DNA from 2 places in the Stenotrophomonas sp. 86428_Sma genome. Region 1 is predicted to be linked to the other one. Evidence: riboswitches for the same ligand, from Rfam matches in the RefSeq annotation. Region 1 holds a riboswitch; the other holds the start of a gene.
What was found. Region 1 has a riboswitch for thiamine pyrophosphate ahead of thiC (phosphomethylpyrimidine synthase ThiC). Riboswitches for the same ligand answer to the same signal wherever they lie in the genome.

Region 1 (7,200 bases):
GTGATGAGCGGTAGTGCCGGCCACTGGCCGGCACTCTCCCTGGTCCCACGCACGACGGAATGCCGGCCGACGGCCGGCACTACCCGTTACACGTCAGCCCTGGTGATAGACCTCGGCGCCGGCGGCGCGAAACTCCTTCGACTTCTCCTTCATGCCGGCCTCGGCGTAGTCGCGCACGTCCTGGGTGATCTTCATCGAACAGAAGTGCGGGCCGCACATCGAGCAGAAATGCGCCAGCTTGTGCGCATCCTTCGGCAGGGTCTCATCATGGAATTCCTTGGCCTTCTCCGGGTCCAGCCCGAGATGGAACTGGTCTTCCCAGCGGAACTCGAAGCGTGCCTTGCTCAGCGCGTTGTCGCGCACCTGTGCGCCGGGGTGTCCCTTGGCCAGGTCGGCCGCATGCGCGGCGATACGGTAGGCCATGATGCCGTCGCGCACGTCCTGGCGGTTGGGCAAGCCGAGGTGCTCCTTCGGCGTCACGTAGCAGAGCATGGCCGTACCAAACCAGCCGATCATTGCCGCACCGATCGCGCTGGTGATGTGGTCGTAGCCCGGTGCGATGTCGGTGGTCAGGGGGCCCAGCGTATAGAACGGCGCTTCGCCACACTCGCGCAGCTGCTTGTCCATGTTCTCCTTGATCAGCTGCATCGGCACGTGGCCGGGGCCTTCGATCATGGTCTGCACGTCGTGCTTCCAGGCGATCTTCGTCAGTTCGCCCAGCGTCTCCAGCTCACCGAACTGCGCAGCGTCGTTGGCATCGGCGATGCAGCCCGGGCGCAGGCCGTCACCCAGCGAGAAGGTCACGTCGTAGGCCTTCATGATTTCGCAGATGTCTTCGAAATGCGTGTAGAGGAAGTTCTCCTTGTGGTGTGCCAGGCACCACTTGGCCATGATCGAGCCACCGCGGCTGACGATGCCGGTGACCCGCTTGGCGGTGAGCGGCACATAGCGCAGCAGCACGCCGGCGTGGATGGTGAAGTAGTCCACGCCCTGCTCGGCCTGCTCGATCAGTGTGTCGCGGAAGATCTCCCAGGTGAGTGCTTCGGCGCGGCCATCGACCTTCTCAAGCGCCTGGTAGATCGGCACGGTACCGATCGCCACCGGCGAGTTGCGGATGATCCACTCGCGGGTCTCATGGATGTGCTTGCCGGTGGACAGGTCCATCACCGTGTCACCGCCCCAGCGGATCGCCCACACCAGCTTCTCCACCTCCTCGGCAATGCCCGAGGACACGGCGCTGTTGCCGATGTTGGCGTTGATCTTGGTCAGGAAATTGCGGCCGATGATCATCGGCTCGCTTTCCGGATGGTTGATGTTGTTGGGCAGCACCGCACGGCCGCGGGCGATTTCGTCGCGCACGAACTCCGGGGTGATGATCTTCTGGATCGAAGCGCCGAACGCCTCGCCCGGGTGCTGCTGCAGCAGGCCGGCATCGCGGATCGCGTCCAGCCGCTGGTTCTCGCGGATGGCGACGAATTCCATTTCCGGCGTGATGATGCCGCGGCGCGCGTAGTGCATCTGGGTGACGTTGGCACCTGCACGCGCACGGCGTGGCAGGCTGCGCGCGGGGAAGCGCACCGCATCGAGCTTCGGGTCATGCTCGCGATCGCGACCGAACGAAGAACTCAGTCCTTCCAGCCGCTCGGTATCACCGCGTTCTTCCACCCAGCCGCGACGCAGTGCCGGCAAACCAGCGGACAGATCGATGCGCACCTCCGGATCGGTGTACGGGCCCGACGTGTCGTAAACGGTCACCGGTGCATTCTCTTCGCCGCCGAACAAGGTCGGCGTGCGGGTCAGCGCGATCTCGCGCATCGGCACCTGCAGATCCGGGCGTGAACCGGGCACGTGGATCTTGCGCGAGCCGGGAATGGGCCGGGTCACGGATTCGGAGAGTTGCTGGGCCTGTTGCTGCAGGGCGGAGAGCTGTGCGTTCATCGGGCATCGTCCAGGAAGGTCAGGGACGAAGCGGCGGCGCACTGCTGCCGCGCCAGGACGGTCCTTGGGCGGAGTCCGGGCATGGCTGCACTGCAAAGCTTCCCTACGCCGGTATGAGCCGGATCAGGTTCCAAGGGACTGTCTCAACCGTGGCCACATGGCCGCGGTACCCCCGCTTCTTGGTGTGCATTAGAGCATAGAACGCACTGCAGCTCCTGGTGGTTCCATCCACGCACGGCGTGGATCTGCTGTTTCTGTATTAACAGAACCGTGACATCGCATTCAGTAACGTGCACGCGCATCGTGCCGCTGCGGCCGGTGTTTCCCCGCCGCCTCCGCGGCCCCTGCCCGGTCTGTGCTGCATGTCGCCGGCCCCTCGCAGCAAGCTCTGCTCGCTCCCCTCAATCCCTTGATCGGAGAAGCTCCTTCATGGTGTTTCGCGTTTCCATCGCACTGGTTCTGCTTCTGGTGCTGCTTGCCGGTGTTGCACCCGGCCCCTTCAATACCGTGGTGCAGTCGGTACTGGCCGATGTCATCCGCAGTGTCGGCTGGCTCTATCTTCTGGTCGTGTTCCTGGCGCTGACTTTCCTGATGTACCTGGCATTCGGTCGCTTCGGCAACCTGCGCATCGGCGGTGAAGATGCCGAGCCGGAGTTCTCGCGCGCCAGCTGGATGTCGATGCTGTTCGCCGCCGGCATGGGCATCGGCCTGGTGTTCTGGGGCGCCGCCGAGCCGATTTCCCACTTCACCAAGCCTCCAGAAGGCCTCGCACCGCAGAGCATGGACGCGGCGCGGGCTTCGATGCGCTATGCATTCTTCCATTGGGGTCTGCATCCATGGGCAATCTACGCGCTGATCGGCCTGGCGATGGCCTGGTTCCAGTTCAACCGCAATGGCCGTGGACTGGTCAGTGACATGCTGCAACCGATCATCGGCCGGCACCATCGCGGCTGGATCGGACGCGTGGTCAACATCGCCGCGGTTGTTGCCACTGCCATTGGCGTGGCCACCACGCTGGGGTTCGGTACCATCCAGATCGCTGCCGGCATGGAACGCGTGTTCGGCCTGCACGCGGGTGTGCCACTGCAGCTGACCATCATCGCCATCGCGTTCGTGCTGTACATGGCGTCCACCGCCAGCGGAGTCGAGCGCGGGGTGAAGTGGCTGTCCAACTTCAACCTTGCGCTGGCCGCGCTTCTTGCGGCCACCGTACTGGTGCTGGGTCCGACCGGATTCATCTTCGATACGTTCACCACCACACTGGGGTCGTACCTCAACCAGCTGGTGACGATGAGCCTGCGCATGTCGCCGTTCTCGGGCAGCACATGGGTGGCGGACTGGACCATCTTCTACTGGGCGTGGTGGATTTCCTGGGCCCCGTTCGTCGGCTCGTTCATCGCGCGCATCTCGCGTGGGCGCAGCGTCCGCGAGTTCGTCATCGGCGTCGTGCTGGCACCCACGGTGCTGGGCTTCTTCTGGTTCGCGGTGTTTGGTGGTACTGCGCTGTGGGCGCAGATCTTCGGCCACGCCGACCTGGTGCAGGCGCTGGGCAATGGCTATGAAACGGTGCTGTTCACCCTGTTTGACAGCATGCCGCTGCCCTTGCTGCTTTCCTGCATCGCACTGGTGCTGCTGATGATCTTCTTCGTGACATCAGCCGATTCGGCGGTGCTGGTACTGGCCAGCATGTCCACTGACGAGGCAGGCGATCCGCCGTTGAAGCGCAAGCTGGCCTGGGGCATCGCGGTGGCGCTGATTGCAGCGGCGTTGCTGCTGGCCGGTGGCCTGGATGCACTGCAGGGCATGATCACGATTGCGGCGTTGCCATTCGCGCTGCTGATGGTGCTGGTGATGGTGTCGCTGTACCGGGTGCTGGACCAGGAGTACACGCGCGAGCGGCGGCAGGCGCAGCGCCAGCGGCACATGATCGATGCGTGGATCGCGCGCGAGATGGCGGCTCAGGAGGAGACCCCGGCGGAGGCGGCGCGCGCGCACGATCAGGATTGAGTGGGTTTTGCAGCCTGCGGCTGCACCGCTTTTTCAAGCAAGTGCAAATTCAAAAGCCAGGGCAGCTCTGGGTTTCTGCTGGTTGGGCGGGGCGGTGTGGGTAGGCAGGACACGCCGTAAACCCGTCCCTGGGGGCTCGATGGCGCCATCCATGGCGCCAACGGTCCTGCCCACCCACACCGCCCCACCCCCGACAGGTTACGTGTGACGGTTGGTCCATCCACGCCATGCGTGGATGAGGTGTATCGGAAAACAAGAAGGGGTCGGATTCGTTTTCCTGTGGGAAACGGATCCGACCCCAACCCACAGCACGCGGCTGTTGCCGTTGCCTTTGCTCTTGATCTTCTTTTTTCTTTTCCTGCGGTGATGGACACGGAAACTATCCGTGGCCGGGCGGGTGGGCTGGGCGGGGGTGTCCGCGGCATGGATGCCGCGGCCAAGCCTCCAGGGACGGATTCACGGCGTCCCCCGACCAGCCCACCCGCCCGGCCCAATCACATGATCCCGCTTCCACGAACCATCACCGCGGAGGGGGCTGCGCCCGGTGGCCGGGAAACCTCAATACCCCGCCGCCTGCCCATCCTTTCGACTCTCAGACGCACCGTAGTAAACGCCGGATTCCGGATCACGCATGATCGCCTGATACCCGCCATACGGACCATCGGCGAACACGATGCGATGTCCCTTGCGCATCAACGCACGCACCGTCTCATACGGGAAGCCGGTTTCCAGATTCACCTCACCACCGTCGGTCATCGCCGTGGCCTGCCCGGTCGGTTCGGTCGAGCCTTCATGCTGGATGCGCGGTGCATCACCGGCTTCCTGCAGGTTCATGCCGAAATCCACCAGGTTCATCACGATCTGCGCGTGGCCCTGCGGCTGCATCGCGCCGCCCATCACGCCGAAGCTGGCGTACGGCTTGCCACCCTTGGTGATGAAGGCCGGAATGATGGTCTGGAACGGGCGCTTGCCCGGCGCATAACCGTTGGGATGATTCTTCTGCAATACGAACATCTCGCCACGGTCCTGCAGGATGAAGCCCAGCCCCGGCGGCACCATGCCGCTGCCCATGCCGCGGTAATTGGACTGGATCAGCGACACCATCATGCCGTCGGCGTCGGCCACGGTCATGTAGATGGTGTCGCCCTCTTCCAACTGCTTCGGCGTGCCCGGCTGCACTTCCTTCAGCGCCTTGTCCATCGAGATCAGCGCGCGACGTTGCGCGGCGTACTCCTTGGAGATCAGCTTCTGCACCGGCGCCGGCTGGAACGCCATGTCGGCATAGAAGCGCGCACGGTCGGCGAAGGCCAGCTTCTTCGCTTCGACAAACAGGTGCACGTGTTCCGGCGATCCGAACGGGATCTTCGAGAAGTCGTAGCCTTCCAGCACGTTGAGGATCTGCAGCGCGGCGATGCCCTGGCTGTTCGGCGGCAGCTCCCACACGTCGTAGCCACGGTAGTTGCTGCTGACCGGTTCGACCCACTCACCGTGGTGGTCGGCCATGTCCTGGTAGCTCAGGTAGCCACCGTTGGCCTTGAAGTAGTCGCCGATGGTGCGGGCGATATCGCCCTTGTAGAAGGCATCGCGGCCGCCGTCGGCGACCTTCTGCAGCGTGCTGGCCAGGTTCGGGTTCTTCCACATCTCGCCCTTGCGCGGGGCGTGGCCGTTGATCGTGAACTGTTCCTTGAAGCCCGGGTACTGCGACAGCTTGGGCACCGAGCGGTCCCAGTAGTAGGCGATCACCTCGGCCACCGGATGGCCCTCGCGGGCGTAGCGGATCGCCGGCGCCAGGTTGTCGGCCATCGGCTTGCGGCCGAAGCGGTCGTGCAGCGCGAACCAGCCGTCGACTGCGCCGGGCACGGAGACCGGCAGTGGGCCGGTAGGCGGGATGTCCTTCAGGCCACGGCGTTGGAACTCGGCCAGGGTCAACGACTTCGGCGAACGGCCCGAACCGTTGTAGCCATAGAGCTTCTGCGTCTTCGGGTCCCAGACGATGGCGAACAGGTCGCCGCCGATGCCGTTGCCGGTGGGCTCCATCAGGCCAAGCGCGGCATTGGCGGCAATCGCCGCGTCCACCGCCGAGCCACCGCCCTTCATCACGTCCAGCGCGATCTGGGTGGCCAGCGGCTGCGAGGTGGCGGCCATCGCATGCGGGGCGATCACCTCCGAACGGGTGGCGAAGGTGTGGCCGGTGATGCGGTCGGCGGCGGAAGACAGCGCGGGCACGGAGGCCAGTACAGCGGCGGCCAGCAGGGAACGGGCAAGGCGTCGGGACACGGTCGGGTTCCGATGGAAGGGTGGTCCCTCGATCTTCGCCGCTGCGGCCTTCATGCGGTATCGGGCAGAGGTCATGGACGTTGATCCTGGGATGGGGGCGGAAGGTCCGCACCCACCAAGGTGAAAATCCGCCGGATTCCGCGCAAAAACCGCGCTGAAAGGAGTGAATTCCGGTTCACCGAAACACTTTCAGCGGCAACCATCCTTGTGCCACAAGCGATTGCGCTGGATGCAGCGGAAACCGATAAAAATTCCATCGCGAGGGTTGACATCGCCGAAACGGCTGTGTTTCTCTCGATCACATGTTGCATCACAACACGCCACCGCGAACACACATCGTAGCCGCCGACACCGGCGCCGCCTCGCTGCGTTCGATTCTTGTGCTCGTACTTATTACCCAACCAACAGGTGCGGGACGAGCCAGCGTGTAAGCAACAAACACACCGGAACTCTTCAAAAACCCGCACCCGCCCCGGTGCGGGTTTTTTCATTTCAGGACCTGGTTTCAGACGCAACCACCATGCACAACGCCCAACGCAAAACCCGGACCCACACCACCACGATGCCTCGTGGTGGCTGTGCCTGTGCGATGCGCGGCGCCCCCTCCACCGCTTTCCCCTGACCGGCCGGCACGTCACCTCGACGACCGGCCGTTCTTTTTTCTTCCCACCGCAAGGAACCTCCCCCATGAGCACCAACGACCTGCCCCAGACCAAGATCGCCGTCATCGGCTACGGCAGCCAGGGCCGCGCCCACGCACTGAACCTGCGCGAATCCGGCTTCGACGTGGTGGTAGGCCTGCGTCCGGGTGGCCCGACCGAGGTCAAGGCACAGGCCGATGGCTTCACCGTGAAAGCACCGGCCGACGCGGTGAAGGATGCCGACCTGGTTGCCGTGCTGACCCCGGACATGGTGCAGAAGAAGCTCTACGACGACGTGCTGGCCGCGAACATGAAACAGGGTGCGGTGCTGTTGTTC
Region 2 (7,200 bases), 1.0 Mb from region 1:
AGCGTGGCATGCACCTCACAGGAGAACGAACATGCTCAGTACTTCCGCACTCAGCTTCCGTGGTCTGGCGATGGCCCTGGCACTGGTGGCCGGTGTCGCCGTGGTCAGCGATGCCAGCGCGATGTCGAGGAAGGACAAGCGCACCCTGGTCGGCGCCGTGGTCGGTGGCGTGGCCGGCAACCTGCTCTCCAACGGTGATCCCGCTGCCACTGTCGGCGGTGCCGTGGCCGGCGGCGCGATCGGCAACCTGACCACATCTGACCGCCGCGACCGTCGTTACTACGACAATCGCCGTTACGACAACCGCTACGATCGCCGTTACGACCGTGGCTACTACCGCAGCGGCTACTACGACCGCGGTGACGACCGTCGCTGGCAGCGCGAGCGCTACTACGACAACCGCTACTACCACGACCGCGGCCGCCATCGCGGCTGGTAATCCGGCGCGGCGGTACCGCCGATGACGATGTGACGACGGGCGGGTCGATGACCCGCCCGTTTGCGTTGCGGGCGGCCATGGCGTTGAATGCGCAGCCTTGGATGTGACTTTCCCCATTGGGGCTGCGGCATGACTTCTTCTTCCCACCGGGTGCAGGGCCTCAACAACGACGAGGTCGCTGCCGACTGGCCGCCGATCAGCACCGCAGACCTCGCGTGGCTGCGCCAGCGCTTTCCGCAGCTGGATGCGGGCAGCCAGCCGCACTGGCACAGTCCTCGACCGTTGTCGGCCGCCGCCATCGTCAATGGCACGCGCGCACCGGTGTTCATCAAGCGCCACCACCACAGCGTTCGCAGCGCCGCCTGCCTGGAAGAAGAACACCACTTCATCGCCCATCTCGCTGCCGCCGGCGTACCGGTGGTGCAGGTGCTGGCGGCAGCCGATGGCCACACCGCAGTCGAGCACGGCGAATGGACCTTCGAGCTGCATGCCGTGGGCGTGGGCGAGGACCTGTACCGCGATGCCGTGTCGTGGTCGTTGCTGACCGATGTCGCGCAGGCCCGCGAAGCCGGCCGCATGCTGGCCCGGTTGCACCGTGCCGCCGCCAGCTATCACGCGCCACAGCGCAGTACCCATCTGCTGGTCGCGCGCGACGATCTGATCCGCGCCGACGATCCCATCGCCGCGATCAAAGCCGAACTGCCCACACGACCGGGGCTGGCCCGCTATCTCGCGCGCATTCCGTGGGAAGCGCAGCTGCAGCGCGACGTGCTGCCGTGGCATGCCGGCCTGGCCGAGCGCCTGCGCGACGAGCCACGGCTGTGGGCGCACAACGACTGGCATGTCTCCAACCTGCTGTGGCGCGACGGGCAGGTCAGCACCGTGCTGGATTTCGGCCTGGCTTCGCCCACCAGCGCACTGTTTGACCTCGCCACCGCGATCGAGCGCAACGCAGTGGCGTGGCTGGAACTGGAGCGCGGCATGGAGGCGGTGCGCATCGATATCGCACTGGCCCTGCTCGACGGCTACCGCGAGGTGCTGCCGTTGTCGGCGGCACGCGTGCACCTGCTGGCCGAACTGCTGCCGATGGTCCATTTCGACTTCGCACTGTCCGAAGTGGAGTACTTCGAAGGCATCACTGGCTCCACCGCAAACGCGGATGTGGCGTGGCAGCCGTTCATGCTGGGGCATCCGGCGTGGTTCCACAGCGCGCCGGGACAGGCACTGCTGCAGGCGTTGCACGCGGCAGCCTGAAGGGCACCGGCTCGCAAATCCGTACCATTTGTAGTGAAATGGTCACCTGAAGCGGGGGTGCCTGGATCTGCCAGGCTGAGAGAGTCCCTTGGAACCTGATCCGGTTTGCACCGGCGTAGGGAGCTTTGAGCCGCAGCCACACCCCCGTCATGGGCCGGTGCACCTGCGCGCCGTCGCTTCGTCTCCCTTGTTGTCCGAAGACGAACCGAATGAACCGCTGCCTGCGCCCCACCCTGCTCTCCCTCGCCCTCTGCGCCGCCTTGCCGCTGCATGCCAGCGAGGCCGACGCTGCCACCGATGCGGCTGCCACCGGCGCCGAGCGCTCGCCCACCGAACTGGCGGCAGTGCGCGTGCAGGCCGGCAAACCCAAGGCCGATACCTCACGCGTGAACGCCTTCGGTGGTGGGTCCTGGAAGGACACCCCGGCCTCGGTGAACGTGCTCGAGCGCAACTACCTCGACCGCCGGCAGGTGCGTTCGCTGTCCGAGCTGGCCAGCAACGATGCCTCGCTGGGCGATGCGTATGCGCCGGTGGGCTACTACCAGAACATCGCCATCCGCGGTTTCGCGCTGGACGCCGCCACCGGCTACCGCTTCAACGGCCTGTCCATCGCCGGCGAACAGCGCCTGGCGCTGGAGAACGTGCAGTCGGTTGAGATCCTCAAGGGTGAAGCCGGCCTGGCCGCGGGTGTGATGGCGCCCGGCGGGATCATCAACTACATCGGCAAGCGCCCGGCCGAAGTGCGCACCGCCACGCTCGGTACCGACTCGGAAGGCTCGCGCTACGTCGCCGTCGATGTCGGCCACTGGATCACCCCGCGTTTCGGCCTGCGCCTGAATGCCGCATGGGATTCCAGCAATTCCTACGTCGAGCACGCCGATGGCCGTCGCAACTTCTACTCGCTGGCCGCCGACTGGCTGATCGGCGAGCGCGGCAAGCTGGAAGTGGATGCCAACTACCAGACCAGTTCGCAGCGTTCGGTGTCGGGCTACCAGCTGCTGGGCGCGCGCGAGCTGCCGCACGGCGTGGATCGCGAATTCCTGCTCGGCTACCAGCCCTGGCAGCGCCCGGTGGATATCGCCAGCACCAACATCACCGCCCTGCACACCTACGACTTCAACGATACCTGGCAGTCGCGCGTCTCGGTCGGCCACAGCCGCTCGGTCATCGATGACAACGTCGCCTTCGCCTACGGCTGCTACTACGCCGCGCAGTGCGCCGATGGCAGCGTGCCGGGCAACTACTTCGCGCCCAATGGCGACTACGACGTCTACGACTACCGCAGCCCGGACGACACCCGCCGCAACCAGCAGGCCCGTGCCGAGCTGCGCGGCCGCTTCGAGACCGGCAGCGTCGGCCATGAGTTGACCATCGGTGCCGACTACTTCCGCCGCACGGTAGACAAGCGCCCGAGCGTCAACGAGTACGTCGGCACCAGCAACATCCACGACGCACAGGTGCCGGTGTTCGCGCCGTCGCCGAAGATGCCAGGGCCGTCCGCACGACGCCTGGACAGCCGCCAGACCGCGTTCTTCGCGCTGGACCGGATGAGCTTCGGTGATGACTGGCAGTGGCTGGCCGGTGGCCGCTTCGTGCGCCTGGACGAGCACGCCTACGACAAGCGTGGAAACCCGCAGCGGCACAGCCGCCTGTCGCGCTTCCTGCCGCAGACCGCGGTGGTGTGGAAGGCCACCGACCAGCTCAACGCCTATGCCAGCTACGTGCGCGGCATTTCACTGGGCCAGGAAGCGCCGTTCTGGACCAGCAACGCCGACACCTTCCTGCCGTCGGTGCAGTCGCGGCAGCTGGAAGTGGGCGTGAAGTACGTGCCGGTCGAGGCGCTGACGCTGGGCGCAGCCGTGTTCCGCATCTCGCAGCCCTACCAGTACGCCAAGCCGGACAGCAGCGACGTCGGCTACACCTTCGTCGAGGAAGGCACGCAGACCCACACCGGCCTGGAGCTGACCGCCAACGGCCAGCTGACCGACGCACTGCAGATCGTAGCCAGTGCCAGCGTGCTGCAGGCGCGCGCGCGCGACACCGGCACCCCGGCCTATGCAGGCAATCAGCTGGTGAACGTGCCGAAGGTGCGCGCCAGCGTGCACGTGGCCTATGCGCTGCCGTTCGTGCAGGGCCTGGATGTGACCGGCGGCTGGCGCTATGCCGGTGCCAACGTTGCCCGCGCCGACGGTGGCGTGCGCGCACCGGACTACTCGGTGTTCGACGCTGGCCTGCGTTTCCAGCATCGCCTGCACGAGCGCGCGGTGACCTGGAACCTGTCGGTGGACAACGTGTTCAACCGCTTCTACTGGCGCGATACCGGCAGCAGCGGCGGTGACTACTACCTGTTCCCCGGCGCACCGCGACAGGCCCGCCTGTCGGTGACGTTCGCGCTGTGAGCGGCGTCATGCTCGAGTGGACCGCCGCGCTGTGCAGCATCCTCGGCGTCTGGCTGATGGCCAAGCGCCGGCTGGTGGCGTGGCCGGTCGGCCTGCTGTCGGTGACGCTGTACGGGCTGGTCTTCGCCGAGGCCAAGCTGTACTCGGACACCCTGCTGCAGGTCGCCTTCGGTGGCTTCCTGGTCTACGGCTGGCTCAACTGGCGGCAGCACGCCGCCGACGAGGGCAGCGTCCGCATCGTGCCACTGGCGCGCGGCAAGCTGCTGCGCGACCTGGCCATCGGCCTGTGTGGTGGCGTCGCGCTGGGTGCGGCCATGCACACCTTCACCGATGCCGCACTGCCCTGGCTGGATGCCATGCTGACCGCGCTGAGCCTGGTCGGCCAGTGGTGGCAGGCGCGCCGCCACGTGGCCTGCTGGTGGGTGTGGATCGCGGTGGACGTGGTGTACGTGGGTGCCTACCTGTTCAAGTCGCTGCACGTGACCGCAGCGCTGTACGTGTTCTTCCTCGGCCTGGCCGTGTTCGGGCTGCGCGCATGGAGCGCAGCTGCGCGTGAACCGCAGGTGGCAACGCAGTAGAGCCACGCCGTGCGTGGCCGGGGTTTACCGGTTGTCGCCAACCTTGGTTGGCACACGCCTGCCGACCAAGGTCGGCATCTACCAGGCCCATCCACGCATGGCGTGGATCTACTGCACCCGCAAGATCAGTAGCGCCACGCCATGCGTGGCTGGGGGCCTACCGGTAGTCGCCAACCTTGGTTGGCGTGCGCGTGCCGACCAAGGTCGGCATCTACCAGGCGCATCCACGCATGGCGTGGATCTACTGGGTAAGCAGCAGGCCCAGCCGCAGCGGCTGGCGCATATCGGCTGGTGGCGCGGCCTGCAACGGCGCGGACTGCAATGTCGCGCGCAGGTCGGCGTCGATCTGGGCGTCGCCCAGGCTGTCGAATTCGAGTTTCGAAATGCGGCCATCCGCCGCGATCCACACGCTCACCGGCAACGGCGTCGGTGCATCAGGGTGTGCCTGCAGCCATTCCAGCACGCGCTGCGCCTGCGGGTTCTGCTCCTGCTGCAGGCGCTGCTGCAACTGGCCGCCCACGGCGGCGGCATAGGCCATCCAGTGTGCGGGAGCCTCCTGCGCGGAAACGCTGGCACTACCAAGTGCGAGCGCACCGAACAATGCGGCCAACGGCCGCCACCAGCGGCGCACGCCGGTCCTGTTTCCTGCCATGGCCATCGCCCGTCTCCTGCGCCTCCATCCAACGGCTGATGGTCGGCGCGGTAGATGACAGGCAGATGGCGGTCGGCACTGCCCGGCGCGCTCAATCGCCCAGGTCGGCCAGCACCTTGCGCGAGGGCGCGAAGAAGGTCACGCCGGTGGTGGCGGTGGAGAAGTCGAGAATGCGGTCATGCAGCGGCGCGGGATTGCCGATGAACATGCGCTCGAGCATCTTTTCGATCACCCACAGGCGGCGCGTGTAGCCGATGAAGTAGGTACCGTACTCGCCACGCCCCGGGTTGGCGAACGGCATGTTGTCACGCAGGATCTCGTGCTCGCCGTCGGCGTCTTCGATGGTGCACAGGGTCTTGTGCGATTTCTGTGCATCGGCCGGTGCATCGTCCAGCTCGATGTTGTCGTGCTTGGTGCGGCCGATGATCGCTTCCTGCGCCTCGGTCTTCTGCGCGCGCCAGGCATCAAGATTGTGCAGGTACTTCTGCACCACGACGTAGCTGCCACCGGCATGCTCCGGATCTTCATCGCCCACGATGGTGGCTTCCGGCAACGACAGCCCTTCCGGATTGGCGGTGCCGTCGACGAAGTCGAGCAGGTCACGGCCATCGAAATAACGGAAGCCGGCCACATCATCGACCGTTTCCACCGCATCGCCGAACGCCATCAGCAGGTTGCGCTCGAATGCCACGATCAGGTCCATGGTGCGCGCACGGATGTGGTACAGCAGGTCGCCCGGCGTGGACACCGCGGTGTGGGTCGCGCCCTTGATCTCGCGGAACGGCGCCAGCTCACGCGGCGGGGTGGTACCCACCAGCGGCTGCCACACGCGGTGGCCAATGGCCACGTTGCAGGTGAAGGTGCGCTCGATCTCGCGGATGGCGGTGTTCTTGATCAGGTCGTCGGTGCTGGCCAGCACCTCGCGCGCCTTGGCGATCGACGCCTCGTCATCCTTCACTTTCAGCACCAGGAACGCCGCCGAATGGGTGAGCGGCGCGGTGATCTGCTGCGGCTCGTTGTCGAGCGTGTGGTTGAGGGCGGTGATCGGTGCGGGCTGGGAGTTCACGGCGGTTCCTGCTGGCTTGAGGCGGGCGCATCGCGCGTGGCGATGTGCGGGCGATCATAACGGAACCGCCTGACCGGGGACGGAGCGGTTCTCGTTCCGTCCACCGGCGAAGGTACGAAGACCTCAATCCATATCACTCCAGACCGCCAGCTCGTAGCCATCCAGATCGCGGAAGTGGAAGCGACGGCCACCGGGGAAGGCGAACACCGCCTGCACCACCTCGCCACCGGCGGCGACCACGCGCTGCTGTGCATCCGCCAGGTCCGTGCAGTAGAGGATCACCAGCGGCCCCCCGTGGGCACGCACCGCCGCGTCGGCCACGAAGCCACCTTTCAGACGGCCGTCGTCGAACTCGGTGTAGGCCGGGCCATAGTCGGTGAAGCGCCAACCGAACACCTCGCCGTAGAAGCGCGTGCTACGGTCAATGTCGGCGACGTTGAATTCGATGTTATCGATGCGGCGTTCGGCATCGTGGGGCGCGGCAGGATTCATGGCGAGGCTCCGTGGTGGGAGCCCAGCATCGATCAATGCAGCACAGTGGTCTTGAACAAAACGGCCATCATTGTCCCCACTCCAGGCGCAGCTCGCTGGCGGTCATGCCCGCCAGTTCACGCGCCTCGCGGCTGAGATGGGCCTGGTCGGCATAGCCGGCATCAGCGGCCAGCATCGCCAACGAATGCAGTGGCAGCGCGCGGCTATGGCGAAGAAAGCGTTGCAGGCGCAGGATGCGCTCCAGCGTCTTGGCGCCGTAGCCGAACTGCGACTGGCTGAAACGCCGCAGGCTGCGCGGGCTCAGGCCCAAGTGCGCCGCC

Region 2: it holds a riboswitch for thiamine pyrophosphate, as region 1 does, so the genes downstream of both, ACZK3J_RS00820 (TonB-dependent receptor) here and thiC (phosphomethylpyrimidine synthase ThiC) in region 1, are expected to answer to the same signal.

Annotation. Positions count from the first base shown of each region.
Region 1 covers NZ_CM151156.1:4,095,847-4,103,046, forward strand. The annotation lists gene thiC (phosphomethylpyrimidine synthase ThiC) at 94-1,938, opposite strand; TPP riboswitch at 2,021-2,122, opposite strand; gene ACZK3J_RS18850 (BCCT family transporter) at 2,368-3,945, shown strand; gene ggt (gamma-glutamyltransferase) at 4,504-6,297, opposite strand; gene ilvC (ketol-acid reductoisomerase) at 6,910-7,200, shown strand, end outside.
Region 2 covers NZ_CM151156.1:187,746-194,945, reverse strand. The annotation lists gene ACZK3J_RS00830 (glycine zipper 2TM domain-containing protein) at 32-439, shown strand; gene ACZK3J_RS00825 (phosphotransferase enzyme family protein) at 569-1,693, shown strand; TPP riboswitch at 1,737-1,832, shown strand; gene ACZK3J_RS00820 (TonB-dependent receptor) at 1,903-4,092, shown strand; gene pnuC (nicotinamide riboside transporter PnuC) at 4,101-4,670, shown strand; gene ACZK3J_RS00810 (hypothetical protein) at 4,912-5,328, opposite strand; gene ACZK3J_RS00805 (Dyp-type peroxidase) at 5,414-6,388, opposite strand; gene ACZK3J_RS00800 (VOC family protein) at 6,512-6,880, opposite strand; gene ACZK3J_RS00795 (helix-turn-helix transcriptional regulator) at 6,948-7,200, opposite strand, start outside.